DNA from 3 places in the Peribacillus sp. NPDC096622 genome. Region 2 is predicted to be linked to each of the others. Evidence: riboswitches for the same ligand, from Rfam matches in the RefSeq annotation. Region 2 holds a riboswitch; each other region holds the start of a gene.
What was found. A riboswitch is a leader RNA that binds a small molecule or an ion and turns the genes downstream of it on or off. The one in region 2 is predicted to bind S-adenosylmethionine.

Region 1: it holds a riboswitch for S-adenosylmethionine, as region 2 does, so the genes downstream of both, mmuP (S-methylmethionine permease) here and ACIQYG_RS09275 (YezD family protein) in region 2, are expected to answer to the same signal.
Region 3: it holds a riboswitch for S-adenosylmethionine, as region 2 does, so the genes downstream of both, mtnK (S-methyl-5-thioribose kinase) here and ACIQYG_RS09275 (YezD family protein) in region 2, are expected to answer to the same signal.

Annotation. Positions count from the first base shown of each region.
Region 1 covers NZ_JBIWES010000004.1:241,041-251,424, forward strand. The annotation lists gene ACIQYG_RS10005 (hypothetical protein) at 1-78, opposite strand, end outside; gene mmuM (homocysteine S-methyltransferase) at 327-1,289, opposite strand; gene mmuP (S-methylmethionine permease) at 1,279-2,673, opposite strand; SAM riboswitch class I at 2,757-2,859, opposite strand; gene ACIQYG_RS10020 (flavin reductase family protein) at 3,095-3,703, opposite strand; gene ACIQYG_RS10025 (alpha/beta hydrolase) at 3,722-4,330, opposite strand; gene ACIQYG_RS10030 (ring-cleaving dioxygenase) at 4,330-5,277, opposite strand; gene ACIQYG_RS10035 (ring-cleaving dioxygenase) at 5,302-6,279, opposite strand; gene ACIQYG_RS10040 (nitroreductase family protein) at 6,522-7,121, shown strand; gene ACIQYG_RS10045 (alpha/beta fold hydrolase) at 7,306-8,358, opposite strand; gene ACIQYG_RS10050 (hypothetical protein) at 8,351-8,854, opposite strand; gene ACIQYG_RS10055 (SDR family oxidoreductase) at 8,882-9,643, opposite strand; gene ACIQYG_RS10060 (OsmC family protein) at 10,053-10,384, shown strand, end outside.
Region 2 covers NZ_JBIWES010000004.1:72,333-82,716, reverse strand. The annotation lists gene pdxR (MocR-like pyridoxine biosynthesis transcription factor PdxR) at 352-1,746, opposite strand; gene pdxS (pyridoxal 5'-phosphate synthase lyase subunit PdxS) at 1,881-2,768, shown strand; gene pdxT (pyridoxal 5'-phosphate synthase glutaminase subunit PdxT) at 2,770-3,369, shown strand; gene ACIQYG_RS09290 (SDR family NAD(P)-dependent oxidoreductase) at 3,514-4,260, shown strand; gene ACIQYG_RS09285 (TetR/AcrR family transcriptional regulator) at 4,434-5,021, shown strand; gene ssuE (NADPH-dependent FMN reductase) at 5,209-5,742, shown strand; SAM riboswitch class I at 6,022-6,130, shown strand; gene ACIQYG_RS09275 (YezD family protein) at 6,287-6,430, shown strand; gene ACIQYG_RS09270 (phosphoadenylyl-sulfate reductase) at 6,600-7,316, shown strand; gene sat (sulfate adenylyltransferase) at 7,346-8,494, shown strand; gene cysC (adenylyl-sulfate kinase) at 8,538-9,137, shown strand; gene ACIQYG_RS09255 (nitrite/sulfite reductase) at 9,154-10,384, shown strand, end outside.
Region 3 covers NZ_JBIWES010000004.1:383,411-393,794, forward strand. The annotation lists gene ACIQYG_RS10725 (pyridoxal phosphate-dependent aminotransferase) at 1-1,016, opposite strand, end outside; gene ACIQYG_RS10730 (carbon-nitrogen family hydrolase) at 1,116-1,898, shown strand; SAM riboswitch class I at 1,970-2,123, shown strand; gene mtnK (S-methyl-5-thioribose kinase) at 2,202-3,404, shown strand; gene mtnA (S-methyl-5-thioribose-1-phosphate isomerase) at 3,419-4,465, shown strand; gene ACIQYG_RS10745 (LCP family protein) at 4,619-5,506, opposite strand; gene ACIQYG_RS10750 (lmo1851 family serine protease) at 5,625-7,082, opposite strand; gene deoD (purine-nucleoside phosphorylase) at 7,364-8,068, opposite strand; gene ACIQYG_RS10760 (YozD family protein) at 8,301-8,471, opposite strand; gene ACIQYG_RS10765 (hypothetical protein) at 8,650-9,357, opposite strand; gene ACIQYG_RS10770 (ATP-binding protein) at 9,511-10,384, opposite strand, start outside.

The DNA.
Region 1 (10,384 bases), 170 kb from region 2:
CTCTTCGCTAATTCTATTATTGGGTAAATTTCCTGGATGTCCTTTTTCTTTGTGATTAAAATTTTTACCACGGCTCATAACTCATTCTCTCCTTTCTATTCATTGTTTGTATAGTTTTCCCAAGCACGAAAAAAATATGATTTAATTTCTCTTTTTACTGTTTTGCAGCAGGGTGGATTACAACCTTTTCAAATAACTCGAATCTGAAAAAAAGAGCCCCAAAAAGAACAGGAACTGCCAGATTATGACGCTTCCTGTTCTTTTTGTTTATAGGTTTACCCACTACTTACATAATTAATAAAAACATTTTTGATGACAAAGAATGGCTAGGAGGATATTACCACGGAAGGTCGCCACTTCCTTGAAATGTCTGCAATATGATCAGGAGCCGTTCTGCAACATCCCCCAATTATACGTGCCCCCGCATGGTGCCATTCTTCAGATTTCAGGTCGAGCCTGTTACATGATTCTTGACCATGCCATGTTTTAGTTTCTGGATTATATGATTCACCGGAATTCGGATAAACGATAATTGGTTTATGCGTGTTTGCACGCAACACCTGTATGGCTTCCGTGATAATTGATACAGGCGCACAGTTAATGCCAATTGCGGCAATTTGCTCACTGTCCCCAAACAATCTGGTACAGTCCTCCAGCAATGTACCATCACTTATCGCTTTTTCATTTTTCAAAGAAAAGGATAGCCAAGCGTAAACTTCTGGATAATCTTTCAATAATGAATGTAATACTTTTGCTTCTTGCAGGGAAGGAATCGTTTCAAATGCTAAAATGTCAGCTCCTGCTTCAATCAAAGCTGATATTCGCGAGCGATGAAATGCCGCTAACGTTTCATCTGAAACACCATAGTTCCCTACATACTCTGACCCATCTGCAAGATAAGCCCCATAAGGTCCAACTGATGCAGCAACCAATGGCTTAGGTCTAATCGTTTGATATTCTTCCTTCCAAAATTCATCTCTTGCTTTTCTTGCAAGTAAAACCGTTTTCCGGATTAGATCCAATGCCTCTTTTTCTTGTATTCCGCGGAGGGCGAAACCTTCAACTGTTGCTTGGTAGCTTGCCGTTATCGCACAGTCAGCACCAGCTCGAAAGTAGTCAGAGTGAACCTGGTAAATCACTTCTGGATTTTCAAGTAATACTCGTGCAGACCACAGGGGATCGTCCAAATCACACCCATGCCTTTCAAGCTCTGTAGCTAAAGCCCCGTCCAAAATCATGACTGAATGATCTCGTAAGATTGTTTCAATTGGGTTAATTTTATTCTTCATGATTTACTCCTCTTTTCTTATAAGTTTGTGTCAGATAATAACTTCCATAGCAAAACAAAATAAAAGGAATGCCACAATATAATGCAATTCTTTGTGTAGGATCAAATGCAATTCCTATGCAAGAAGCAAGACATAGCATAAAAGAAACGATTGGTACGAGTGGATATAATGGTGTATGATAAGCCAAATCATTGACTGAGTTTCCTTCGTTTATATATCGTCTGCGAAATAGGAACTGTGACGCGCTGATACTCATCCAAACCATAACCACGGCTAGTCCAGAAATGGATACAAGCACTATGTATACAGTATCCGGTGCAATAATACTCGAGAAAAGTGATAGAACACCGCCCAACATACTGAAAAGGACTGCATATACCGGAACACCCCGTTTTGTCAATTTTGCAAATATTGGTGATATAGTTTTCTTATCTGCAAGTGACCAAAGCATCCTGGATGAGGCATATAGTCCTGAGTTTGCAGCGGACAAAATGGCCGTCAATATAACAAAGTTCATAATATCCGCTGCATATGGCACTCCAATTCGTTCTAGAACGGCAACAAAGGGGCTCTCTAATACGCTTGCATCCGAAACAGGCAATAATGCGGATAATACAACGATGGTTCCTACAAAAAAGATAATCAATCTCCATAATGTCATACGGATTGCCTTTGGTATCGTTTTTTCTGGATTCACAGTTTCCCCAGCTGCAATTCCGATTAATTCAGTTCCAGAAAATGCAAAATTCACCGCGAGCATCGTCATTAGAATGGCAAAGGCACCATTTGGAAATAAACCAGCACTTGTAAAATTGGAAAATAACGGAGCTGATTGTGCGTTAATTATTGGAATAAAACCTACCATTGCCGCAGCTCCCAGAATAATAAATATTACGATAGCGAATACCTTTATAGACGCAAACCAGAATTCGGATTCAGCGAAAAACTTAACGGTCCATGCATTTAATGCCAAGACCAAAATGGCGAATAGAGCACTCCATATCCAGACACTGATTGATGGAAACCATCTCTGCATCAACAATCCTGCAGCCGTGAATTCCGAACCTAGTGCAACAGTCCAGGTTAGCCAATACAACCAGGCTACTGTATACCCTGTCCCTGGTCCGATGTATTTGGCTGCGTAACTATGAAACGCACCTGTCTCGGGCATATGCACTGACAGTTCACCTAGACATAGCATGACAAGATAAACCACTAATGCACCAATCAGATACGAAAGGATGGTGCCAAACGGACCAGCCTGGTGAATCGTATAACCCGAACTTAAGAATAAACCAGTACCAATCACCCCGCCAAGCGATAGCATTATTATATGCCGTGCTTGCATTTGCCTTTGAAAATCATGCTTCCTTTTGTTCTCCATTCTTACTCTCCTTAATCTTGCATCCAGAAAAAACGAAAACGCACTCTAAAAAAGAGTGCGTTACTGACAAATAAACACGTACGGTCTTATCTATCAAGGTTTCACCCCCTGGAATTAGCACAGTGTCTTTGTGGACCTGCTGCTGAGGTTTCATAGGGCCAGTCCCTCCACCTCTCTGGATAAGAAATTATTTTTTTTATAACTTTATCAATCTATAAAAAAATTGTCAAGTTTTGTTTCGTAGTGTAAAGACTTCCATTTAATTACTAATGTTCATGGCGCCTGCGTCATTAATATTAAAATGATTGCTTATTTTTGGAACTTTCGCGTAATAAAAATTGCAAATAAAGCTAACCGGGATCATATTGGTTTTTAAAAAATGACGACATCTTATAAGATGTCGCCATTTTTATCTTTTTCCTTAAGGACGTTCTATTTCAAATAATTCCCCTAGTTTTGTATAGGTATGACCTGCTAATCTTGCTACAGGTTTTAGCCCATTCTGATCAATTCGGCCATTATGGTAAATATCTTGCTCTATATGATAGCAGACTATTTTCCCTATCAGTAAATCACAACCAGGTTCATTCTTGGAACCTGCCAATGGTATCGATTGCTCTAATGTACATTCAAAACGTACCTTCGCTTCTAGCAATCCTGGTACGGATACCTTATCACTAACAGTCGGCGTGAAATTAGTAAGACCCAATTCACTTTCGTCAGATGGGAGTTCCTTTGCCGTTCGATTTGCATCAGCAACATTATTTTCATCAGTGATATGAACAACGAATTCACCTATTTGAATTGCATTACGGGCTGTGTCCTTTGAAACTCCTTTTTTCCGTTGAACAGAAATGGAAATCATCGGAGGGTTTGAACTAACTATGTTAAAAAAGCTGAACGGCGCTATATTGATCGTACCGGTTTCGGATTGTGTCGTAACCAGCGCAATAGGTCTAGGTATAATGCTTCCAGTCAAAAACTTATAATTATCCCGTTCAGTCAGACTTTCAGGATTAATAGAAATCATCTTCATTCCCTCTCATTCTTATAAAAATTTCTTTTGAAACCAGGAACCTGCTGCCTCAACCTCTGAACGTGTTAACTGATGACCGTGATTTTCCCACTGAACTTCAACTGTAGCGCCAGCTTGCAGTAAAAGTTGATTAAGTTCATCAGTTTCTGCTGCCGGGCAAATCGGATCGTTTTTTCCTGCAGCAATAAATACAGGAATATCCGAGAGGGAAGGCAAAGCGATCCCTCGTCTAGGAACCATTGGATGATGAAGAATCGCTCCTTGTAATGCCCCCTCGTAATGGAACAGCAAACTTGCCGCTATATTTGCACCATTGGAATAACCTAATGCCACCACTCTGTCACGGTCGAAGTCATATTTTCCGGACGCCAATTCCAAGAAGTCATAAAGTTCCTTCGTTCGGAAGATCAAATCCTCTTCATCAAAAACCCCTTCAGCTAACCGTCGGAAATAACGAGGCATTCCGTTTTCAAGTACATTTCCCCGTACGCTCAATATGGATGAACCAGGTGAAACCATTTCCGATAATGGCAAGAGATCTGTTTCCGTTCCTCCAGTGCCATGTAAAAGCAATAGTAACGGAGCTTCTGGATTACTTCCTTTTTGAAAAATATGTTTCATCATTTATCCTCCTCTAGTACTCTCGGCACTGCCGGCAGTAACGTTTTTTCCATAACTTCCCGTTTTTCTTCCAACCATGGCGGCAGCATTAATTTACTGCCCATCGTTTCCTTCGTTTCATCATGAGCAAAGCCAGGTGGATCTGTGGCAACTTCAAAGAGTATGCCTCCATCTTCCCTGAAATAAATGGCATCGAAGTATTGACGGTCTGTAAAGGGTGTCACACCATAGCCATGGTTACCGATATGCTCCCTCCATTCTTTATGATCTTCATTATCGCTCGCACGCCATGCAATGTGATGGACAGTTCCCACTCCGATTTTACCGTTTGGTAAAACCGTTTTTTTAACATCGATCAAATTTCCAATATCCGATGTGGATCTGAAGCGGATGAAATCTCCCTCTTCCCCAATCTTTTGCAAGCCCATCACTTCCACTAATAGTTCCATCGTTTTGATCGGTTTTGACGTCAATAATACAGCACCGCCGAATCCCTTGACCGCCTTATCAGCTGGTACACCGCCGAATGACCACTCGCTATTTTTACCTTCTTTACGCTCAACCAGTTCAAGTTGCAAACCATGTGGGTCTTGGAATTCCAGATATTCCTCACCGAAACGTGAAACCTTTTCAAAGTCTATGTTAAACTTATCCAAACGCTTTTCCCAGAAGCCAATTGATCCCTCCGGAACGGCATACGTTGTAATCCCCACTTGTCCGGAGCCAATTGTCCCTCGGTATGCCTCAGGCCAAGGAAAGAAAGTGATGATAGTGCCCGGTGAACCGGATTCATCTCCGAAATATAAATGGTAGGTACCTGGATCATCAAAATTAACGGTTTTTTTCACCATACGCATTCCCAATACTCCAGCATAAAAATCCACATTCTCTTGAGGGTTGCCTACAATTGCGGTTATATGATGTATTCCTGCATTTTGCTTTTGCATGCCGATTACTTCCTTTCCGGTTAATTAATTAGTTGACTTTGTATTCAGTGGTTTTAAATTCGCTTCAATATCCTTTCTTTTCGATTCCAAAAAAGGTGGCAGAGCAAGGTTCTCACCTAGGTGCTGCTCAGCTTCATCCACTTCAAAACCAGGTCCATCAGTAGCTAGTTCAAATAATATGCCATTCGGCTCCCTAAAATAGAGTGAACGGAAATAAAAGCGGTCCACATATCCAGAGTTCACGAATTTCGATTCACTAATTTTTTCTACCCATTTTCTCAATTCTTCTTCAGTATCCACCCGGAAGGCAACATGGTGTACTCCACCTCTCCCCAACCTTTCCCGAGGTATGTCATTCCTTTCTTCAATATGGAGTTCCGCTCCTGTCCCCCCCTCACCCGTCTCATAAACGACTATCGGATTTTGCCCCCTGATTGTCGATGGGTATGTGCCTGATTTCCTGAACCCCAATACCTCGATAAGAACACTTTCTGTTTGTGCAATATTGGGTACTGTAAGTTTTACTGGCCCTAATCCAAGGATGGAAAACTCTTTCGGTACTGGGCTGCCATCCCACGGAAATCCTCCTTGAACGCCGTTATTATCCTGATCGGAAACCAGAAGAAGCCTCTGCCCTTCAGGATCTTTAAAAGAAAGCACCTTTCTTTCAAAACGGCTCGATATTTCATCATGCTCAATATTGAATTCCACAAACCGTTTTTTCCAATATCCTAGCGCTTCATCATCCCTCACCCTTAAAGAAATTTCTGAAATGCTATTGTTTCCCTCATGAGTGCGGGCAGCATTTGGAATTTCAAAAAACGTCAATTCCGTTCCCGGTGAACCAATTTGATCTCCATAAAATAAGTGATACACACGAACATCATCTTGATTCACCGTTTTTTTGATTAATCGCATTCCTAAGACTTTTGTGTAGAATTCAAAGTTATTTCCCGCTTTTGCTGTAATCGCCGAAACATGATGTAATCCTTTTAATTCCATCCGTACCACTCCTATCTTTATAAATCTCCCCTTAAGGAGATGAAATAATCCGCAAATAATATCTCGAATTCAAGGTATTTAACCTAACATAATACTTTTAATGCAAATATCTTGATTTAAAGATAAACGACAGGGATAAAATTGTCAACCATTTTCATTCAAATAATTTCACCCGGATTCACTTATTATAAAATAAAAAATTCAGGTCAAAATAAATCGGTATAAGAATGGAGGTGTGATATATGGTTAAAGATTTTTTTAGCGCAATTGAAGATAGACGCTCTTATTATTCCCTTAGCAAGGAATATGTTGTTCCTGATAAAAGGATTAAAGAAGTTATCGATCATGCCGTTCAATACTCCCCTTCCGCTTTCAACTCCCAAAGTGCAAGAGTGATTGTATTAACTGGTCAAAGCCACGACCAATTATGGCATATCACGAAAGAAACATTAAGAAAAGCAGTCGGTGACAAAGATTTTAAAAAAACGGAAGAAAAAATGAGGTCATTTATAAATGGGTATGGAACGGTTTTATTCTTTGAAGACCAAGCCATAATAAATAGGCTCCAAGAAAAATACAAAACGAATGCCGAAAATTTTCAGATTTGGTCGAACCAATCGTCTGCCATTTTACAATTTGTAGTATGGACTTCCTTGGAAATTGAGGGGTTCGGTGCGAGCCTTCAGCATTATAATCCTTTAATCGATGACGAAGTGAGAAAGACATGGGATATATCATGCGATTGGAAACTCATCGCCCAGATGCCCTTTGGAAAACCCACTGCAGAACCTGGCGATAAAGACTTCTCACCACTTGAAGAACGTGTGAACTATTATCATTGATACAATAGGGGCTTGCTCTACATAACGAGCCAGCCCTTTCATTTATTTGGATTTAGTAATCCGGAAATGTTGCAAAAAATTTTGAAAATATCAATGACGCAAAGCCTATATTCTCTATAACCGGCAGGATTTTTATATCTTCACTGGCTTTCAACACGCACATTTCACATCCCCCTAGTAATCTTTATTGTATTGGTGAAGAACGCCCTGGCAGCCATTCCTTCAAATAATATGGGAGTATACCGGAATATTGTTTAGCAGCATGTCCACTTTTCAGTAGGCTATATGTCTTATCCTTACATGTTAAATGCTCCATTACCGGATATATCATTTCCTGTGGGACCAGTCGATCATACTTACTTGCTATGACCAAAACACTCGCATCAATTTTCGATAGCTTCGCCTTTTTTCCCCTTACCATAAAACCACCATTAACCAAGCTATTTTTTATCAATAAATCCTTGGTTATTTGTTTTGCGGCTGCTCCTGATAAAGGTACATGCCCATTAGCCCAAGCATTGAAGCGACGCCAATTTTGAACGTATTTCTCATCATCCGCTTGATTCAATAAAGATAAATAGGGTGATATATAGACGGGGGATGTAATTAACCGGATTCCATATTTAACTGCACTGGCTGGTATCGTTTGATAAATATCTATTGTCTCGTCAAAATCCGCTGTTCCTTCTTTCAACGCTTTTTGCCATTGATCAAAAAATTCTGAGGCACTGAAATCCACCGGGGTCACGGAAAGAATCAAATTCTTGATCGGCTCGTCTGCAATGGCAGCATATATTGCGGCTATTGTACCGCCGAGGCAAAACCCCATCACTGTAATTTCTGATGCTCCAGCGTGGCGTAATGCACGCTGCACTCCTTTTTGAATATAATCGACGATATAATCTTCGATCGATATTTCACCATCTTCAAATCCGGGGCTTCCAAAATCAAGCAAATATACATCAAAACCTTCATTTACAAAAGATTCTATTAAACTATTCCCAGGGGACAAATCAAGAATCAACGGAGTATTGATTAGTGAATATATAAGAAAAACCGGTACATCATATTTTTTTTGTGCTGACGGATAAAACCAAAGCGTTGATTTGTTTTTTTTCCACACCGCTATTTTCGGCGTCAGTCCCATTTCAGGCATTGGCTGATTGGGAATATCCAATAAATGTTGCCATTTAGTTTTGGATTCAGATTGATTTTTCGGTACTTTCCGCTTAGACATTTGAATTCCCCTGTCCAACTGAATCGAACTCAGGCAACAGTGAGCTTAACAATAAGGAGTTATTCATAAAATCAGATATCCTTTTTTTACTCCCTTCCATTTCATTGGATGCCAACCTTGATTTCTTTTTCATACTGCGGGATGAATTGGCATTGCCGTTATTGCGACTTGAAGATTTACCTCCGGCATTCCGCCCCTTATCCTCAACAAGTGTAGAAACCAACTCTTCTAACCTATCAATTTTTTCTTCGAGTTGGATGACTAATTTCGCTAAACTCGCCACATCTCTTTTTGTTGGGTAATTCATGATGATGGACATTCTTTCTGAGGCTTCCTGCAGCCTATTTATTCTTGGAACCTGCATTTGTGCATTATCGCTCACTCTTTCAATTAATTCGCGATTATTCAGCAGATTTTGAATTTTACTATTCAGCTGCTGCTCTTTTTGTGTGCCTAGTAATTTAAGCCCTTTATAAAAATTGGATTTTTCCGTCATATATTCCTTCCTTCCTTTCTTCTTCGTTTACACTAATGCCGATATTCCCCCGTCAATGATCATAATATGACCCACCATATAGTCAGAAGCCTGTGAGGCTAAAAATACGGCGGCACCCTTCAAATCATCTTCATCGCCAAACCTGCCAGCCGGAGTTTTACCTAATATGTCATAGTTAGACTTTTCAAGAATTTTCTTTGTGATTTTAGTCGGGAAAAATCCAGGTGCTATTGCATTGACTTGGATGCCGTATCTAGCAAGTTTAACTCCTAAATCCTTGGTCATTGTGATGATGGCACCCTTACTGGTGTTATAAGCAATCGTATCCAAAAGCTCAGGAAATGTCCCGCCAAGACCTGTCACCGATGCAATATTTATGATTTTTCCGGAATTTTGCTGCTTCATGACCTTTGCTACAGCCTGTGAAAACAGGAATGTACCTGTAACGTTAACATTCAATACTTTTTCCCACTTATCCTTGGGAAGATCCAAAAGCGGACCTGACCAGGACGTACCGCTATTATTGACAAGAATATCGATCGTGCCGAATTGAGCAACCGTTTCCTGAACGACATGTTCAATGGCACTCACATCCGTGATATCACATTCAAAGGCAACGGCATTAACACCCATCGATTGCAAGTCTTCACATACCTCCTTACATACAGGTAGATTTCGTGAAGCGATGACTATATTTGCGCCAGCTTCTCCCAACGCCATGGCGATCTGTTTGCCCAGTCCTCTGCCGCCGCCGGTAATGATAGCCGTTTTATTAGTCAAATCGAACATATTACTCAGTGTAGTCAACTTTTCAGCCCTTCCTTACTAAAGTATTATTTATATAAAACCGTCTATATCATTATAGAAAAGCCTATCCAATATTGTGCTTAAAATAGCCTAATGCCTCTGCCTTTTGTTTTCATCAACATGTATCCCCATATATCAATAAGAATGCTTCTGTCAGTTGAGCATACTGGAAACGTAATTCGGCAGGACGGTAATTTATTTGATCGATTCATACCTTAGCTCGACACAGCGGTAGACTTTTCGACCGATTCCATAATTTTTTCATCTTTCTGGCGGATTATACGGCCGTTTCAAAACTCAGCGGATCGATGGAAAATTTGACTGAGTGAGCAAAATCGGATACTTAACCTGTTTTGTCGTTTACACTATAGAATAGTAAGGAGGTTAAAAAATGACGATACATCACTTTCATTTAACTGCGGAGTGGCCCGGCGGCAGAAATGATATCGGCACGATTCATTCAGGGAATCTTCAAACACAGATAAGTATTCCTACGGAAATGGACGGACCAGGGATTGGTACCAATCCCGATGAAATGCTGCTTGGGGCTGCATCAACCTGCTATATCATTACCTATGCTGCCATGTTAGAGCGAGCCCATATAGAAAAAGAGAGCTTGACCATGCAATCGGAAGCGTTAGTGGATGTTACGAATGGTGTATTCACCTACAAGAAAATCATTCATCGCCCTGCACTTATATTAGTGCCGGGTACTTCTGAAAA
Region 2 (10,384 bases):
CAAGAGTGAAATTCTCAGACTGCAGGCAAACTCGAAGGAAAGCGAGTTTGCCTGCAGATTTTAATTAAAAAAACCGTCTCAGTTATCTTCAGCCGAAGCAGTCTGTCGTCCTAAAACGTGATTTATTCGACCATTCAGGAATTTTTTGACCGTCAACGCATTATTCGGATTCCGGAACATACATGTTGCGGTACACATTATGATTCCGTTCCCTTTCGGTCGAAGTCAAGCCAAAAACTCCTCACTGCAAGCATCAAACGGGGCCTTGGACCCAGACATTCAGTGGGAGTGACGCAAATTTCTTCATTTCACTCAAACTAAAGAAGTTCACGACAGTGAACTTCTTTTTCTTTATAAACCCCATGAGTTCAATAAAAGGTGAATAGCTTTTTCCAATTCGGATTCAGGGATCCCTGCAAAGCCCAATATGATTTTAGGAGAGTGTTCCTCAATTTTTTCGATTGAATATGTCGATAGTCCATAAATTTTAATTTGATTTTCCTTTGCCTTTTGAATAAGTGTCTGTTCATCCATGCCGTTCTTAACGATGAGGACGATATGCAATCCTGACCGTTCACCAATGATCTTTATTTGTTGATGGGGTTTAAACAGATCGATCACTTTATCCAACTTGCGACGGTAAACTTTCCGCATGCGATTCAAATGCTTTTCGAAATCCCCTTCCTTCATGAACTGTGTCAACACATGTTGATCAATCCGAGAAACGGTTGAATGGTAAAAAGACAATTCCTGTTGATGCATTTGTAACAATGGAGCGGGAAGAACCATATAACTGATCCGAATTGATGGCATCAATGATTTGGAAAATGACCCTAAATAAATCACCTTATCACCAGCATCCATACTTTGTAAGGAAGGAATTGTTTTTCCACTATAACGAAATTCACTATCATAATCGTCTTCGATAATATAGCGGTTTGCTGCACCTTGAGCCCAGTTCAACAATCGCGTCCGTCTGTTAACGGATAGGATCGTCCCATTGGGGAAGTGATGTGAGGGTGTGACATACACGACGTCGATCTTTGAATCTTCAATTTGGTTCACCTTTACGCCTTCTTCATCAATTTGCAGTGGATGGACTTCATTTGGGTAGCTGCGTAAAATCCGGTGAATCAAGTGGTATCCAGGATCTTCAACACCATAGATCGCATTTTTATCGAAAAGAAGGACAAGCTGCTGCAATAAGATTTCCATTCCTGCACCAATGATGATCTGTTCGGGAACGCATTGTACACCACGTGCATGATACAAATAATGGGCGATTTCACATCGTAATTCATATTCCCCTTGATTATCCCCTAGTAAAAGAAGATCTTGATGCGATTCATCGATTTTGCTTTTCATGTATTTTCTCCATTTTTCAAATGGGAAGTGTTCCGTGTCAATTTGGCTGGGATGAAAATGATACAGCAATTCCCCTTCTTTATGATTGCTTTTTTCCAAGGATACTTGGCTAGTTTGTGTATATTCCAAATCCTCGAATGTTTGAATATAGTACCCTTTTCTTGGTATGACTTCTACGTATCCCTCAGCAGTCAATTGTTCATATGCAGTCTCGACAGTATTTTGACTTATTTGAAGGAACTCTGCCAATTTCCGTTTGGAAGGGAGCTTCGTGCCGAAAAGAAGACGGCCATCTATGATTTCTTTTTTAATATGTGAATATAATTGTTCATACAAAGGTACTTCACTTAACCGATTTAAATCACAAGAAAGCATATTCATTTTGTTTCCACCTTTTAGAGAAATTTATTGCTGACACCATTAAATTTATTAAAACTGACACTTTCAATGCGGTCAACTATTTTTTATACTAAATCTAACAAATCTAAAAAATGCAAATATTAGGGGGAAGAGAAATGGAAAAATTATTAGGTACTGACACAGTAAAAAGAGGAATGGCACAAATGCAAAAGGGTGGCGTAATTATGGACGTCATTAACGCAGAACAAGCAAAAATCGCAGAAGCATCAGGTGCTGTCGCTGTCATGGCATTGGAAAGGGTTCCTTCCGACATCCGTGCGGCTGGAGGAGTAGCTAGAATGGCAGATCCGCGAATTGTCGAGGAAGTAATGAATGCAGTGTCCATCCCGGTCATGGCTAAAGCAAGGATCGGTCACATTGTTGAATCAAGGGTCCTTGAATCCATGGGAGTCGATTATATCGATGAAAGTGAAGTGCTGACTCCTGCTGATGAAGAATACCACATTCTAAAAAGTGATTTCACAGTACCTTTCGTTTGTGGCTGCCGTGATTTAGGCGAAGCTGCACGCCGTATTGGTGAAGGAGCATCAATGCTTCGTACAAAAGGAGAACCAGGTACGGGTAATATTGTGGAAGCTGTGCGTCATATGAGAAAGGTACAGTCACAAATTCGTAAAGTGAGCATCATGAGTGATGATGAATTAATGACAGAGGCAAAAAATATTGGAGCCCCATTTGAAATTCTAAGAGAAATCAAACGCACAGGTAAATTGCCTGTAGTTAACTTTGCAGCTGGCGGAATTGCTACTCCAGCAGATGCAGCATTGATGATGGAATTGGGAGCAGATGGCGTTTTCGTTGGGTCCGGTATTTTTAAATCTGAAAATCCGGAAAAATTCGCATCAGCAATCGTTCAAGCGACTACATATTTCACCGATTATGAGTTGATTGGCAAGTTGTCCAAAGAATTGGGCAGTGCAATGAAAGGCATTGATATTTCCAAACTAGCTCCGGCAGAACGGATGCAGGAACGTGGATGGTAATATGATAACGATCGGTGTTTTAGGATTACAGGGAGCGGTTGAAGAACACTTGAACCAAATCAAAGATGCCGGCGAACAAGCGATTATAGTAAAAAAACCGGAACAGTTGCGGGAAATCGATGGCTTGATCATTCCAGGCGGAGAAAGCACGACGATGAGGAAGCTAATGGATCGTTATGGATTTATGGAACCGGTCAAAACTTTCTTCGAAGGTAAAAAACCTATTTTCGGTACCTGTGCTGGGATGGTATTGGCGGCCAATGAATTGACTGGCGATGAGGAGGCCTATCTCGGACTAATGGACATTTCCGTGAAAAGGAACGGATTTGGACGTCAACGGGAAAGTTTCGAGGCTGACCTATCCATCAAAGGAATGGAAGACCCTTATAAGGCAGTATTCATCCGGGCGCCATTTGCTGATGAAGTTGGAGAAGGTGTAGAAGTATTGGCTGTTTATGAAGAGAATGTAGTGGCTGCGAGACAAGACCATGTCCTCGTAAGTGCATTTCATCCAGAATTAACAGGTGATGGTCGCTTCCTTCAACTTTTCATTGAAATGGTGAAGACATCCGTAAGTAAGGTCGAATTGAAAACCTGCTAAACAAATGAAGCTGTCCTATTAATAGGACAGCTTTACTTTTGAAAGCTCAAAACTCTATAAAAATACATATTGCTTGAATTTACTATTCTTCACTTTTATAATAAAAAGTAAGTGATCACTTACTTATTTGAAAGGGGAATGTATATGACAGCAAGAGTTGCAATTATTACAGGGGGAGCAAGCGGTATAGGCCGAGCCACATGCCTGAAATTCGCAGCAAAAGGGGACAATGTCGTTGTTGCGGATTTTAATGAAGAAATGGGTCGGGAAACCGTTGATCAGATAACAGCTAATGGCGGAGTGGCCATTTATGTTAAAACGGATGTTTCTAAGCAGGAAGATGTTGAATCGTTAATCAATAAAGCAGTGGAAACATACGGAAGGCTCGATATCATGTTTAATAATGCCGGCATTGGTGCGGGCGGTATGATCCTAGACCAAGATATGGAAGGTTACTACAAAACGATTGGAGTGAACCAGCACGGAGTGGCCTTTGGAATCATGGCAGCAGGACGGAAAATGAAGGAACTGGGTAACAAGGGAGTCATTATAAATACCGCTTCTGTGTTTGGCTACTTAGCTTCACATGGGACTTTTGCCTATCAGGCGACTAAAGGCGCTGTAAGAATGATGACACAGACAGCAGCTTTGGAATTGGGTGCTTATGGCATACGCGTTGTGGGCATTGCGCCGGGCGGGGTTGACACTCCTATCATACAAGGTTATAAAGACATGGGAATCATCGATAAATTGAATGCAAGTCAAATGCGCGGTGAATTGATTAAGCCAGAAGCCATTGCAAATGCCGTCTATCTATTATCGTTAGAGGAAGCGGATGCGATCAATGGAAGTGTAGTCATGGTCGATGATGGCTATGCATCTTTTAAGTGATATTCATAAATAGAAAACATTGTCCCAACCAGACGATGTTTTCTATTTATGATATATGGGAATATTGAATTCTAATAGATCAAAGGTAATATTGACCGATTGATACCAGCGATATATCATGGGAAATAGATGGGTGAAACCGGTCTTATCTTTATAAAAGAAGGTTGATATTTTTGAAAAAAGGGCAGCAAACCAAAGAACGAATCATAAATGTAGCCCGGACTCTTTTTGCCACTAAAGGTTTTGACATGACAAGAACGAATGAAATTGCCTCTGCATGCAATGTTTCCGAAGCTACTATTTACAAATACTTTGACAGCAAAAAAGATTTGCTTTTGGCTACAATTACCCCTAATGAAAAAGAGGAATCCGAAGATGGGGCTAGCCATCTATCCACGGATGATCTAGTGGAGAATCATGTTGCCACCATGATAAAAAAAATTCTTGAAAATAAAGAACAGTTTTCGATATTATTTAGGGAAACACAATTCGATCAAGATATTTCAAAGCAATATGTAGATCAGATTTTCAAACCAAATGCCAGGCATATTGAAATACAGAAGAGAATAGATAGCGGAGAGATACAATATATCTCTGATATTATTTTATTTAATGTAGGGATCATTTCTTTCACATTGGCTTTATCTACACATTATGAGATCCATCAACAAAAAAAGGAGCCATATTTTACTTCTGAACGAATTAAGAGCATTGCTCAACTTTTGGTATATGGTATTCATGGGAAACAAAATCATACATAATGAAACGGTCATATTTAAGGGCATGAGCATCAAGCCGTAAATATGACCGTTTCTTTTTTCATTAAGAGTAGATGTCCAGAGTGTAAGATTTGACTTATATTTTTCAGACAATTACGATAAATGTATACTTCACGAAATGCTTTAAGAAAATTTTATCTGGAAATCATGTAACATTGGAGGGTATCAAATGAGCGATATCGTGATTTTATCAGGAAGTCCGGCTATTCCATCAAGAACGGACATTTCACTAAAACATATTCAATCATTAGTCGAAAATGCAGGATTTACTACAGCTTATTTCTCGATTACGGATTTCACAGCAGATGATTTATTCCAAGGCAAATATAATAGCGAGGATATCTCAAAGCTTTCAGAGAGAATTCAAGCAGCCAGAGGAGTCATTATAGGTTCACCGGTTTATAAGGCTTCTTATACAGGTGTATTGAAAGCCTTGATTGATTTGCTGCCAGAAGGTGCTTTTAAGGGTAAGCCGGTGCTGCCAATCATGATTGGTGGAAGTAACAGGCATCTATTGGCGATTGACTATGCGCTTAAACCATTAATTTCAATATTAAAAGGCGAGCCGCTGCAGGGGATTTATTTTGTTGATAAGGAAATAGATAAACAGAATCCAGAAAACCCGATCAATGATTTGCATTTAATTGATCGCGTCCAGAGTCAGGTTCAAGAATTTGTAGAAGCGATACAGTTAAGAAATTAATGACTTAAATAAATTAATTCCTTCTATAAAAAGACTGAACCCTAGAAATTTTTTTTAGAATAACACGAGTCAATAATAGGCTTATTAATGAAAATAGACTCATTTTTTTGGAGACTTTATCTAAAAAGACGAGTCTATTTTCGTATTTATATGAACATAAAATCATAAATTGAATAGAGTGTATAAAAATAACAGTTCATCCATAATATTAAACCAAGTTATTTTATAAGAAAACTCCATTGACAAGGATTAAATATATGTTAATATTTAAAATAATAAAACTTATCCAGAGCGACGGAGGGAATTGGCCCTTTGAAGTCCAGCAACCTGCATGATGGATGCAAGGTGCTACCTCCAACAAAATGTTGATCATTTTGGAAGATAAGGTAAAGATATTTACCTTGCGATCTTTCCATCATGGAAAGATTTTTGTTTTTTGTGAAAATTTTAGGCAGACCATAACAATGTAAGGTTGTATGGAATTATATAAATCTAAGAAATTTAAAATAAAATATTCGCGGATTTTCTTAAAGGAGGAACTGGTTTGGATAAAGAGAATCAGCTTGAAGAAATTTTTGAACGACTTCAAGAAATGCTTACTTCAATGAAATATGGATCCATTACACTTATTGTCCAGGATGGTAAAATCATTCAAATGGAAAGAAATGAAAAACTAAGAATTAAATAAGGTATCTGCTGACTAGAAAAACTAGAGGCGGGTTTAACTGATATAAAGAGAGTATTGGTTAGATTCGTCTCTTTTTCCTAGATTCAAATAACCCGGGGAATATTACAACGGGAATTGATCAACAGTTACTCTAACCTGATACAGCAAGTTTTTAGAGGGGGCTACAAAGTTGGCTGCATTAATAAACTATGAAAATTTCAATACAGGGGACTTCCCTGTATTTCCTGAAGGCAGTGAGACAAAAGGTGCTTTGGAAGTTCTGCAATGGGCGAATGACCATTACGGAGACAAACTGATTTATGCTTGCAGTTTTGGTATTGAAGGCATCGTGCTTACGGATTTATTGGCGAAGGTCAATCCTTCGGCAAAAATAGTTTTTCTTGATACAGATGTCCATTTTGAGGAAACTTACCAATTGATCGAGGAAGTGAAGAAGCGATATCCGAAGCTTTTGATCGAAATGAAGAAACCTGACTTGACGCTTGAGGAACAAGCGGCGGAATATGGCGATGAACTATGGCTTAGAGATTCCAATAAGTGCTGTAACATCCGTAAAATCATTCCGCTTACTGATGTGCTTTCAACAGCAACAGCCTGGCTTTCGGGACTGCGGAGGGAGCAATCCGAAACAAGGGCTAAGACCGAGTATATCAATAAGGATAATAAGTTCAAATCAGTTAAAATATGCCCACTCATACATTGGACATGGAAAGATGTTTGGCGCTATGCCCACAAAAATGGACTTCCATATAATGTCCTGCATGATAATGGATATCCGAGCATTGGATGTAAAACGTGTACTGCACCTGCCTTCAATGCAGATGATTTACGGTCAGGCCGTTGGCAAGGAGCTCAAAAAACGGAATGCGGATTGCATTTATCTTAAATAAATAGAAACCATAGGGGGAAATTAGCATGACAATCAGTATACCGCACGGAGGAACATTAATCGATCTTTGGGAACCAAAATATGATTTTAGTAAAATAACGAAGTCAATCGAAATCGATGAAATTGCTTTAAGCGATCTTGAATTGATAGGCACTGGTGCCTACAGCCCGATTAAAGGATTCTTTACAAAAAGTGACTATGATACAGTGGTAAAGGATATGAGGCTTAGCAGCGGACATGTATGGAGCATCCCGATTACGCTGCCTTTGACCGAAGATACTGCAGAAAGCCTCACTATAGGTGAAGAAGTAACATTAACCCATGAAGGTGAAACATACGGGGTTCTCTCCGTTTCCGATATTTACACTCCAGATAAGCAATTGGAAGCGACATTGGTATATCAAACAGATGATGAGAAGCATCCTGGAGTGAAAAATTTATATAACCGCGGGGATGTATATGTCGGCGGGGAAATAAAGTTGATCAAGAGAATAGAGCGTCCGCTATTTCAAGCTCATTATTTGGACCCAGTCGAGACAAGGAAGGCTTTCGCTGAAAAAGGATGGGAAACGGTTGTCGGTTTCCAAACGAGGAACCCTGTTCACCGTGCACATGAATATATTCAAAAGACAGCATTGGAGATCGTCGACGGCTTATTCTTAAATCCTCTCGTTGGTGCCACTAAATCAGATGACATTCCGGCAGATGTAAGAATGGAAAGCTATAAAGTGCTGCTTGATAAATATTATCCTAAGGATCGCGTCTCCCTTGCAGTTTTCCCTGCTGCCATGCGTTATGCAGGACCTAGAGAAGCCATTTTCCATGCGATGGTCCGTAAAAATTATGGTTGCACCCATTTTATCGTCGGACGTGATCATGCGGGTGTGGGCGATTATTATGGCACATACGATGCTCAAAAAATCTTCGGGAACTTTAACGCAGATGAGTTAGGAATCACGCTATTATTCTTTGAACATAGTTTTTACTGTAAAGCATGTGGCAATATGGCTTCCGCTAAAACTTGCCCGCATGGCAAGGAAGACCATGTCATCCTGTCTGGAACGAAGGTAAGGGAAATGTTGCGTAATGGAGAAATTCCTCCAGCAACCTTTAGCCGTAAGGAAGTCATCGAGGTGTTGATCGAAGGTCTTAAAAAAAATGAAGTTTATAACTGATTGGACATAAATGGAAGGGTCAAATGAAGAGGGGGATTATCAAATGAGTAAAAGTACGAATGTCACATGGCATGAGACGTCATTGACCAAGGAGCACCGACGGAAGCAGAACGGGCATGAAAGCACGGTTCTATGGTTTACAGGACTATCGGGGTCCGGAAAATCAACGATTGCAAACGCGGTCGCTAAAGAGTTATACAATCGGAATATTCGAAGTTATGTTTTGGATGGTGATAATATCCGCCACGGTTTAAATAAAGATTTAGGTTTTTCTGAAGAGGATAGAACGGAGAATATTAGACGGATCGGTGAGGTATCCAAGTTATTCGTGGATAGTGGGCAGTTCGTATTGACCGCTTTCATATCACCTTTCAGGGCAGATCGGCAGATTGTACGTGATTTACTCGAAGAAGGGGAGTTTATTGAAGTATACATAAAGTGTCCGATCGAAGAGTGCGAAGTGCGTGATCCAAAAGGGCTTTATGACAAGGCCCGTAAAGGCATCATTAAAGATTTTACCGGAATCGACTCTCCATACGAAGAACCTGAACGACCGGAAATCATTTTAGAATCCGACCAATACAGCATTGAAGAGTGCGTTGAACAGGTAATCGGCTATTTGACAGCAAAGAAAGCGATTTAATCAAGGAGGAAATGTAATGGTTTACGAAAAATTTTGGTCGGAAAATCCACTAATCGCTAAAAATAAAACGGAAATCTGGAAATTGGAAAAAGACGGCTTGAAGATATTTGATGATATTCCACATTACGCAGCAAATGGTTTTGATTCCATCCCTAAAGAGAAATGGGATATGTTCAAATGGGCAGGTCTATACCTGCAACGGCCTAAAGAAGCTGGTTATTGGATGATGCGAGTCGTAATTCCCGGAGGTATCCTGACTTATGATCAACAAATAACTCTAGCTAACATCGCTAAAGATTACGGGAGGGATGTATATGACATTACAACCCGTCAAGCCATTCAATTCCACTGGCTGACCATCGAACAAGTCCCGGATATCTTGAATCGTTTGGAAAAGGTTGGATTGACTACGGCTGGTGCTTGTGGTGATATAACACGTAATATCATCGGTAATGCACTGGCAGGCATCGATCCTGATGAACTTTTTGATACACGCGAGGTACTTTATGATGTATTTGAGTATTTCCGCCTTAACGAAGACTATTCGAACCTTCCGAGGAAATATAAAATGTCCATAAGTGCCAATATCCATAATGCTTCAAATGCTGAAATCAACTGTGTTTCATTCAATCCAGCCACTAAAGAAATTGATGGGGTAACGGAAGTTGGTTTTCATGTTAAAGTAGGCGGGGGGCTTTCCTCCGTCCCGATGCTGGCAGAGGAACTTGATTTATTCATTTTACCTGAAAAAACAGTGGAAGTGGCGGCCGCCATCACGACGATATTCCGCGACTTTGGGTACCGTGAAAAGCGTCATCGCTCGCGATTGAAATTCCTTGTCGCTGACTGGGGCCCTGAACAATTCAAGGAAAAATTGCTGGAATACACCGGTCCGCTTCCTGAAAAGGGAGAAAGTGCGGTGAAGGGATGGAATGCAGGGTATTTCTACGGCATCCATAAACAAAAGCAAGATGGTCTGAACTATGTTGGAGTCAACATACCAGTTGGTCGTCTAAATCCAGACGAAGTGATTGAGTTTGCCGAACTTGCAAAAAAATATGGAAATGGTGAAATCCGTAACTGTAATTCTCAAAATCTAATCATTCCCAATGTGCCTGATGCTAAACTTGAGAAATTAAAGCAGGAAGCCATCTTTGAAAGATTTCCATATCAACCAAAGAAATTCATTGGTTATTCCGTTTCTTGTACAGGCATCGAGTATTGCAACCTGGCGCTCGTGGAAACGA
Region 3 (10,384 bases), 310 kb from region 2:
CTCTCGGACGTAAAACCTCCAGGTACTTTGAGCCAGGCAAAAAACGATGCCGCAGGCGCTTTGACATCCCAGCCGATTGCCCTCAATCCCTCAATGAAAACATTCCTTCGCCCCTCGTACATCTTCACTAACTGCTCTACACTGCTCTGTGAATCAAGTAAAGCGCTTGCCGCAGCTTCCTGTATCGCCGGGAAGAGACTCACATAAAGATGGTCTTGTAATAGTTCAAGAGCTTCTATTACACTTTTATTGCCCACTGCGAAGCCGACTCTCCACCCTGCCATATTGTATGTTTTCGATAGAGTGTATATTTCAACTCCTACATCCTTCGCTCCCTCCGCCTGGAGAAAGCTTTTCGGTTTTTTTCCGTCGAATCCTATTGCCCCATAGGCGAAATCATGGACCACACAAATTGAATGTTCTTTTGCAAAGGAGACGGTTTCATCAAAGAAACTTTCAGTGGCAGAAGCGCCTGTGGGATTATTCGGATAATTCAAGAACATCATTTTGGCTTTATCAAGAACTTCTTTATGTATGTCATCGTATTTCGGAAGAAAATCATTTTCTTCTGTCAAGGGCATCAGTTCGGTCTTTGCCTGGGCTAAAACAACACCGGAAAGATAATCCGGATAGCCGGGATCTGGAACAAGGATCGTATCACCTGGATTCAATAAACACTGCGGCAGTTCGACAAGACCCGCCTTTCCCCCGAAGAGAATCGCCACTTCACTATTCGGATCCAGCTTGACACCGTATTCTCGTTCATAAAAGACGGCAGCAGCCTCTTTTAAATATTGATGTCCCCGGAATGGCGAATATTTATGATTAGTCGTTTTTTCAGCTGCAGACTGCAAACTTTTGACGATATGTTCCGGCGTCGGCTGATCAGGGTTTCCCTGGCCTAAATTAATGACATCATGTCCTTGCTCCGTGATCGCATTGACTTTTGCGACTAGTGAAGCAAAAAACTGCTTGGGCAGGTCCTGAAGCAGTCCGGATTTTTCGAATTGCACCATTTATACACCTTCTCTGAAATTTCTTGAAATTCTAGTCACAAATGATATATGTTTATCGTAGTCTTGTAAAGCATTTTTTACATGTGGGGGTTTTAAACGATGAAGTGGAAAATAGCTTGTATTCAAATGGATATAGCCTTCGGTCAACCAGATATCAATTTTCAGGTTGCAGAACAATGGATGGAAAAAGCAGCTCGGTCCGAACCCGATATCGTCATATTACCAGAGCTTTGGACAACCGGATACGATTTGACCAGGCTGAATGAGATTGCAGATCAAGAGGCAGAAAAAACGATTGAATTTCTTAAAACACAGGCACAGAAACACCGGATTCACATCATCGGCGGTTCCATTGCGAAAAAAACAAGCAAGGGAATCTATAACACCATGCTCATCATCGATAAATATGGAAAGCTCATTAAAGAATATGATAAGCTTCACTTATTTCAATTAATGGATGAACATCATTTCCTGCAGCCAGGTGAAAAAGATGGTTTATTTACTCTTGATGAAAAAATATGTGCCGGGTTCGTTTGTTATGACATTCGTTTCCCTGAATGGCAGCGAGCCCATACCGTTCAAGGCGCGGAAGTTCTATTCGTTACGGCTGAATGGCCAAAGCCGAGACTCGATCACTGGAGAGCCTTATTGATAAGCCGTGCTATCGAGAACCAAGCCTATGTTGTAGCCGTTAATCGTACAGGTTCGGATATCAATAATATATTTGCGGGTCATTCCTTGATTATTGATCCATGGGGGAATATCGTAAGTGAAGCCGGAGAAGGAGACGAACTCTTGACAGGCACCTTGGACTTCAACAAAGTTACGGAAGCACGCAACAAAATACCTGTATTCGAAGATCGCCGTCCTGATTTTTATTAATTTACCCATTGACAAACTATTTAAAAAGTTGATATTATTTTCCCGAAGATTAAAATTTCAGAAAACATTTACTCTTATCAAGAGCAGGCTGAGGGATAAAGGCCCTATGAAGCCCAGCAACCGACTGTAATACCATTGTGAAATGGGGCGGATCCTCCGCCGGATTATTAAATCCACAGAGCACGGTGCTAATTCCACCAGAATTCATTTTCTGGAAGATAAGAGGTCCGAAGCCAAAACTTCTGCCTCTTTCTATATGAAAGAGGCTTTTTTATTCTTATTTTGAATCTGGAGGGGAAAAGAATGACTCAAAACCATTCAAATTTTAAGAGATTGACAAACGAAACAGCTATAACCCTTGCAAAAAAACTTGGGTTGGTCAATGCGGATGCAAGTTTGAAATGTAATGAAATCGGCGATGGAAACTTAAATTATGTTTTTCATATTACAGACACGGTCACAAACAAAGGACTAATAATCAAACAAGCGGTCCCTTATGCCAAGGTACTTGGTGAAAGCTGGCCGCTGACACTGAAAAGGGCAGCCATTGAAGCGAATGCGCTGATTCATTTCAGAAGTTATTGCCCCGAATTCGTACCGCAAGTCTATTATTCGGATGAACAGCTTGCCATCACAGTAATGGAGGATTTATCGTACTTGAAAATCGTTAGAACAGGATTGATCGATGGCGATTCATATCCATTGCTTTCACAGCATATTGGTGAGTATGTTGCGAAGACGGCATTTTATACATCCGATTATCATTTAGAACCCTCTGCGAAAAAGGAGGTGGCCCGACATTTCACGAATCCCGAACTCTGTAAAATCACTGAGGTCTTTATTTTCACGGATCCATTTTTTGAGGAACTCCCGGGAGATTTCGAGGTGGAATTGACAGATGCCGCCCAAAAAATATGGAATGATCAAGAAGTGATACTTGAGGTCGCCAAACTGAAACAAAGCTTTGAAACCGAGCAGGAAGCCTTGCTTCATGGAGATTTACATACTGGAAGTATATTTGCAAGTGAAACCGAAACAAAGGTTATTGATCCGGAATTCGCTTTTTATGGGCCAGTTGGTTTTGACCTTGGTCAATACACCGCCAACCTTCTCTTTCAGGCAGTAACACGCAATGGCGCCGGAAAGGAAGAGATTTTCACGCTCCTTTATGAATTTTGGAATGCCTTTGAAGAAACTTACACCGAATTATGGGAAGGCCAAAATAAAAGCCCATTTCGCCATGTGAAAGGTTATCTGCCTTATTTACTGACAAAATTCAAAAAAGATGCATTCGGTTTTGCAGGCTGCGAACTGATTCGGCGAACCATTGGCCTTTCCCATGTAGCCGATTTAAACGTCATTGAAGATAAAGAAACAAGGATCGCTGCCAAAACGGCAACATTGGAAATTGGTTCTTTTTTAATTAAAAAACGGGAGGAATTGGATGTTCCAACTATAATTGAAGCGTTGAAGCAACGTACACTGCCATCTTACTCAACCATTTAAAAGGAGACCTGCACATGACTACACTAGCACCCTTACCATATTCGGTACAATGGGATGATACCCATATTACATTATTAAATCAACAAGCCCTTCCTTCCATAACTGAATTTATTGAACTTCATTCTGTTGATGATGTATATGACAGCATTTTGACATTAAAAGTTCGCGGTGCCCCAGCAATTGGACTGACGGCAGCATTTGGTGTTGCACTTGGCGCCAAAATGGAAACAACCGCTGAATTAGGGGAATTCAAGAAAAACGTAACGAGGCATATTGAAAAACTCGCATCTTCCCGGCCAACTGCAGTCAACCTTTTTTGGGCGTTAAGGAGGATGGAGAACACCTTGCAGGCTGCGCAAAGCATTTCAACTGCCAAGGAAGCACTTGTATCGGAGGCTAAAGCCATCTTTGCTGAAGATGAAGAAATGTGCAGGAAAATCGGGGAACATGGTTTATCCCTATTCACTAGAGGAGATTCCATTCTAACGCATTGCAATGCTGGGGGAATCGCCACAGCTCGGTATGGCACAGCCTTGGCTCCCTTCCACCTGGCTAAAGAAAGGGACTTTCCGCTAAAAGTGTATGCATGTGAAACCAGGCCTGTCCTGCAAGGGGCGCGTTTGACGGCTTGGGAATTGATGCAAGCGGGGGTTGATGTCACCTTAATTTCTGATAATATGGCTGCCCATACAATTCACCAGAAACGAATAAATGGAATTATCGTCGGGGCCGACAGGATTGCGGCCAATGGAGATACAGCAAATAAAATCGGGACATTGGGATTGGCCATATTAGCCAAGCACTTTGGTATCCCCTTTTATGTAGCCGCACCATCAAGCACATTCGACCTTTCTATCGAATCCGGCACATCCATCCCGATCGAAGAGCGGAATGAAGCTGAAATCACCTTCATTCAAGGTATAAGGATCGCTCCGGAAAACGTGAAGACTTTCAATCCAGCCTTTGATGTTACACCGAATCACCTAATTACAAGCATCATTACCGAAAACGGAATCATAACACCTGATTTCTTCAAAAACATTCCGCATTTTGTTAATTGATCCAGGTTCCTTTATTGGTGATAAAAAACGAGAAGGATTTCGTATCCCTCTCGTTTCTTAAAGGTGATCGATAATGATTATTCTTGCGAGGTCTATAATACAATAATTAAATCCGAACACTTTCGATAATAAAATGGACTTCCAAAATTCTCATTATTTTGCAAAGAACTCCTGAAGTGCTTTTTTATTTTTAGTGTAGTCCATTTCCAAAACGGCTCCGGACTGGGGATATATTTCATCTTTAAAGCTTCCTTCCACTGGAACCCTTAAGGTTTCGACGGTGTCCGGGGTATGGAAGACGGCTTTTGGACCCATTTCCATTATTGTTTTCAGACCAATATCTGTATCCAAGTACGAGAGCCCTTGTTCTATGATACCAGGAAGGGCTGCCATCCCTTCGAAGGATGTGATTTGATTTATAAACGCTGTTTTTAATTGAACCATAACTTCTTGTTGACGCTCTACCCTTCCAAAATCACTTTCATCGTCATGTCTAAAACGGACATATTTCAATAATTCCTCACCGTGTAGAATATTTTTACCGACGCTTGCTTGGATGCTCATATCATCAATGATTTCCTGATCCACATTCACCGCCACCCCCTCAGGGGCAAGTAAATCGACCATCTTCACAAATCCCTGGAAGTCGATTACCGCTACATGATCGACCTTGACATCAAAGTTTTCCCGTATGGTTTTCTTGAGTAATTCCCGTCCACCATAATAATAAGCAGCATTTATTTTGTTATATCCTGATTTATTCCCGGGGATTTTCACATAACTATCACGCATAATGGAAGCCAGCTTCAGTTTCTCCTGCTCAGGAAAGTATTTTGCCAGGATAATCGCATCTGACCGAGATTTTTGCTCTCCCCTTGTGTCAACACCTATTAACAGAAATGTTTTCTCGCTTTCCTGGTTCTCTTCATTGTTTAGTTTTTTTTCCGTACCTTCATTTCCATTTTGTTTGGGTAAAGGGGCATAGGTGCAGCCTGCCAGAATCAAGATCAAGAGATATATGAACAATACCTTTTCTTTCATTACCTCACCTCATTGGAAAATTACCCCTATTCTCTGCCTAATGTTGGAATCCTATGCATGAAAACGACAAAAAAGCCTGCCAACGATAATCGTTGGCAGGCTTTTCGGGCAATATCATTTATTTTATTTCTTTCTTTAATACTTCTACCGCTTTTTTCACTTGTGTGTCGTTCTTAAGGATTTTCTCGCGGATGACCTGCATCAATTTAACGGTAGTATCATCCTTAATGGTGCCGGTTTCTTTAATTTTTTGTTCCCTTTGGAATGCTATGACAGCATTCGTGGTTGCTTCATCAAAGAATCCATCTACCTTACCTGGATCATGGCCTGCTTCCTTCAGCATCTCTTCAGCCGCTTTCACTTCACTCGAAGAATCGGATGCTTTCAATTCCTTATCGGGCGAAATGTACGGAAGGCTCGCATAATCAGGAAGCTTCACAGTAATATCCGGCTTGATCCCTTTTTTATGAATCCAATTGCCTTCAGGAGTCAACCATTTAGCTGCCGTATATTTGAAGTTAGATCCATCTTTGAAGTCTTGGGCAGTCTGCACTGTCCCTTTCCCAAATGACTTGACACCGATCAATGGAATGTCCGCAGATTCACTGACAGCCGCTGCAACGATTTCGGAAGCACTGGCACTTCCATCATCAATCAACACGACTACCGGGATTTTCAGTTCTCCATCATTCTCCGATTTATATACTTCTTTTTTCCCGCTGCGATCCTCAACTTGAAGGACCACTTTCCCATTAGGTATGAACAGGCTTGCCATTTCTATTGCTTGTTCAAGCAGTCCCCCCGGGTTTCCCCGCAAATCCAATACGAGACCCTTCATGTCCTTCTTGGACATTTCCTCAAGCGCCGTTTTCAGCTCTTGGACTGTATGTTCGGAAAAACTGGTCACTTGGATTTTTGCAACTCCATCATCAAGCATTTCCGCATAAACCGTCTCAATCGGAATTGTGTCCCGTTTAATGGTCAGCTCAATCGGTTCCGATTCACCAGCTCTTGAAATGGATAGATCAACTTTCGTACCCTTCTCGCCCCTGATTTTCAGGACAGCTTCAGAAGAGCTCAGTCCTTCAACACTTTTACCGTCCACACTTAATATAATGTCATTCGGTTTTACTCCAGCTTTTTCTGCCGGGGACCCTTTTATTGGTGAGACCACCATTATTTGTCCATCCTGCTCCTGAATCTCAGCACCGATTCCTTCAAAAGATGAAGAGATGCTCTCATGGAAACTCGACGCTTCCTTTTTATCCATATAAGCAGAGTATGGATCATCCAATGATTCGATCATTCCATTAATTGCCCCGTCAACCAGCTTTTCTTCATCAATCTCTTCATAATAGTTATCTTTTATCGTATCGTATGTAGAATACAGCTTTTCAAATTCCGCATGCTTATCCGGTGCTAATGACTCTACTTTTTCATCTCCAAAGGTCAAGGCTATTGTAGTAATCCCTGCAGTTAGAAATATGACTAAGAAAATCCCCATAATGAACGTAAACTTCTTTATTTTAATGAATTTCCCTGCCTCTTTTGGCTGTTTTTGATTTTCTTCTTCCACTGAAGCCTCACCACTTTCATTCTTCATGACGATATAAACGATTTCATTCCTATTTTATCAGCTTTCAAGCCAATCGAAAAATAATAGTTATCAAAAATAACAACTTATGACCATATGTATTTTTTTAGCAAACTTCAAATCAGGGAAAATGGTCCAAGGAAAACAGGCATCTCCTGATATTACAAAAATGCGGATACCATGGAACAAATGAGCCTGTATCCAACTGCCATTATACAGCATCACTTATTCCTGGTCACCCGCCTGTCATTTACATCCAATTATCAGTCCTGGATAGCTGCTTCCAATGCCACTTCAACCATTTCGTTGAAAGTTGACTGGCGCTCATCCGACGACGTCTCCTCACCGGTTAAAATGTGATCGGAAATGGTCAATACAGATAAAGCTTGGCGGCCAAATTTAGCAGCAAGCGTGTAAAGGGCAGCTGATTCCATTTCTATCGCAAGGATTTGGTATTTTGCCCATTTTTCCAATTCACTATTATCGTTATAAAACTGATCGGCCGTAAATACATTACCGACCTTCAATTGCAAGCCCTTAGCCGTGCCGACGTCATAAGCTTTTCTAAGTAATTCGAAATCCGCGGTCGGGGCAAAGTCCACCCCGCCGAAAGTCATGCGGTTCATTTGGGAATCGGTGGAAGCACTCATTGCAAGGATCACATCCCTGACTTTTACATCTTTTTGAATCGCTCCTGCAGTTCCAACACGAATCAGCTTCTGGACATTATAGCTATTCATCAATTCATTTACGTAAATCGAAATGGATGGGACACCCATGCCTGTACCTTGTACAGAAATTCGTTTTCCTTTATATGTCCCTGTATATCCAAACATGTTACGAACTTCATTATAAAGTTTAGCATCCTCTAAAAATGTTTCAGCAATATATTTTGCACGCAACGGGTCCCCAGGAAGTAAGACCGTTTCCGCAATTTCATTCTCTTTTGCACCAATATGTACGCTCATACGACTATGTCCTCCTTAACTTGTGGTTGAAATGATATTCAAAAACTACTATACCATATCAACCACAAGTTAGGAAAATCGAACCTTATCTGGAACTTGAAAAAATGGAAATCAGGAAAAAGACTTTTGGCACCCTTCCTAAATCGCAAACAAAACGGCGGTGGTCCGCCGTCTTTTTTTAAATGGTTAATGAAATTAAGGGAAAGGAAGCTGCTAACCGTCTTATGACAGGTTACTCTTCGACTTCTTCATCAATTATGCATTTTTCAAGAAGATATTCGAATGTGATGTCAGCAAGATCTTCAACTTCAGCTTCTGTTGGAAGATAGCCCCGTCTTATCAATTCTTGAAAAAAGAATTCCGCTATCTCTTCTGTATCAATAAAAACCTCAATTTCTCGCAAATCATCGCCCCCTTATTTAAAGGTCTATGAATGTGTAGAGACAAATATACCACTAAGGCATCCCATAATGGAAAAACATATGAATGGCCTATAGTTATCAAGTTCCATTCGTGTTCTATTTGTATGGATACTTCTATAGGGAATTTGGAAATTGCCCTTTAAAAGTTTGGGATACCTTTCACTTCGTTTGCTTCTTTTTATGATCTGGATAAATTTCCTCTGCAGCTTTTTCAATTTTAGCAAGGGCGATTTTCATGATGTGACGATATTCATCATCGCCAAAATGTTCGTAGAGCTTACAATAATCATTATATAAATCCAACAGTCCATCAATCATTTCCTTTTTTTCATCTTTTGTCATTGTCATTTCTCGCTCACCTTTACCAGGGTTGTTTTGTTTAGCAATGATAGCAAGCTCATTTTTCTTTTGAGGAAGGAGCAGACCCAATTTTTTAATGATTCCATCTGCCCGTTTGGCATCGGCAATCAAAGTCAGTTCTTCTTCATGAGCTTCAAGCCATTCACCATCAGAGATTCTTGATAACTCATAGATTACATCCTCCCAGGCATTTTCCTTATAGCGCCAAATTTCCGTTCGATAGCCGATAATCTTGAAATAATCCTGTTCATATCCATCCACTTGGACCAAGTCACCTAATAAATATTTATATTCAATATCGATTTGTTCTTTCGGATAAAGGATTTCTCCTTCATATTCATTTATCGATTGCAATGTTTTTTCGATATAAAGACCTTCACTATAGTTCACTTCATACACATAAGCACCATCGAGAAATTTCACATCGGTTATATTCCCGACTGTCCCATACATTGTTATTACGACTGTATCGCCTAATTTAAATTTCGGCTGTTTTTTTTTGCCCATAAGAGACATCCCCCAATATGGTCCTTATCGTTTGATTAGTAAATTATATGCACAAACAAACATGGAGGTTAATGGAAATAAGAGGGCATTTTGCTCATTTAGCTAATTAACCGGCCCATTTATTAAAGGGCACTACAAACAAAAAAAACCGCCTCATTTAATGAGACGATTCGTAGTGGGGATTGTGAGCGTCACTTTCGTTCCTTCGTCACGGGCGCTCTCAATTTGGAATTTCCCTTTTAATTCCTCCATTATTTGTATGCATGTCGCTACACCTAATCCGTTTCCATCCGGTTTGGTGGTATAAAAGGGCATACCGATATTTTTTAAATTCTCGGGACTGATGCCTTTTCCATCATCGCTGATCACTAACCTTATATATTGGGACACGGAATTGTGATGTAGTTCAATCCGCCCCCTTTCTTCAATGGCTTCACAAGCATTATTCAAGACATTCAAGAGAACCTGCCTTAACCGGTTCCTGTCTGAATAAACAATGACGGATTGTGTCACCCTATTAATTATTCTTACATGAGAACTCGGAATTGAGGAAGTATAAGTATCTATAATTTCATCAAGGAAATCCTTTAAATCGATTTTCTCCCATTCCAGTTGATGCGGTTTTGCCAAATCAAGAAGTTGTGTCACAAATACATTGACCCTATCCACTTCATGAAGCATGACATCGCTATATTTTTCTATCAATGATTTATCATGATCCTGGCTCTTCAATAATTGGAAAAAGCCCTTTATTGTCGTCAACGGGTTCCTGATTTCATGGGCGACACCGGCAGCAAGCTGGCCAACATATTTCAATTTTTCCGTACGGACGATTTCCCTCTCACGATCTTCAATCGTTTCCATCATTCTTAGAAAAGCAAGGTTCAATTTTTCCATTTCCTCGAAGCTTCTATTGTCGGAAATGATGAATTCCTTTCCTCCTATGAATTCCTCTGTCGCTCCGACAAGTTCTTGAACTGGCCGTACGAGGGTCTTTGTTAGTAAATAGACAGCCAGAATGATAGAA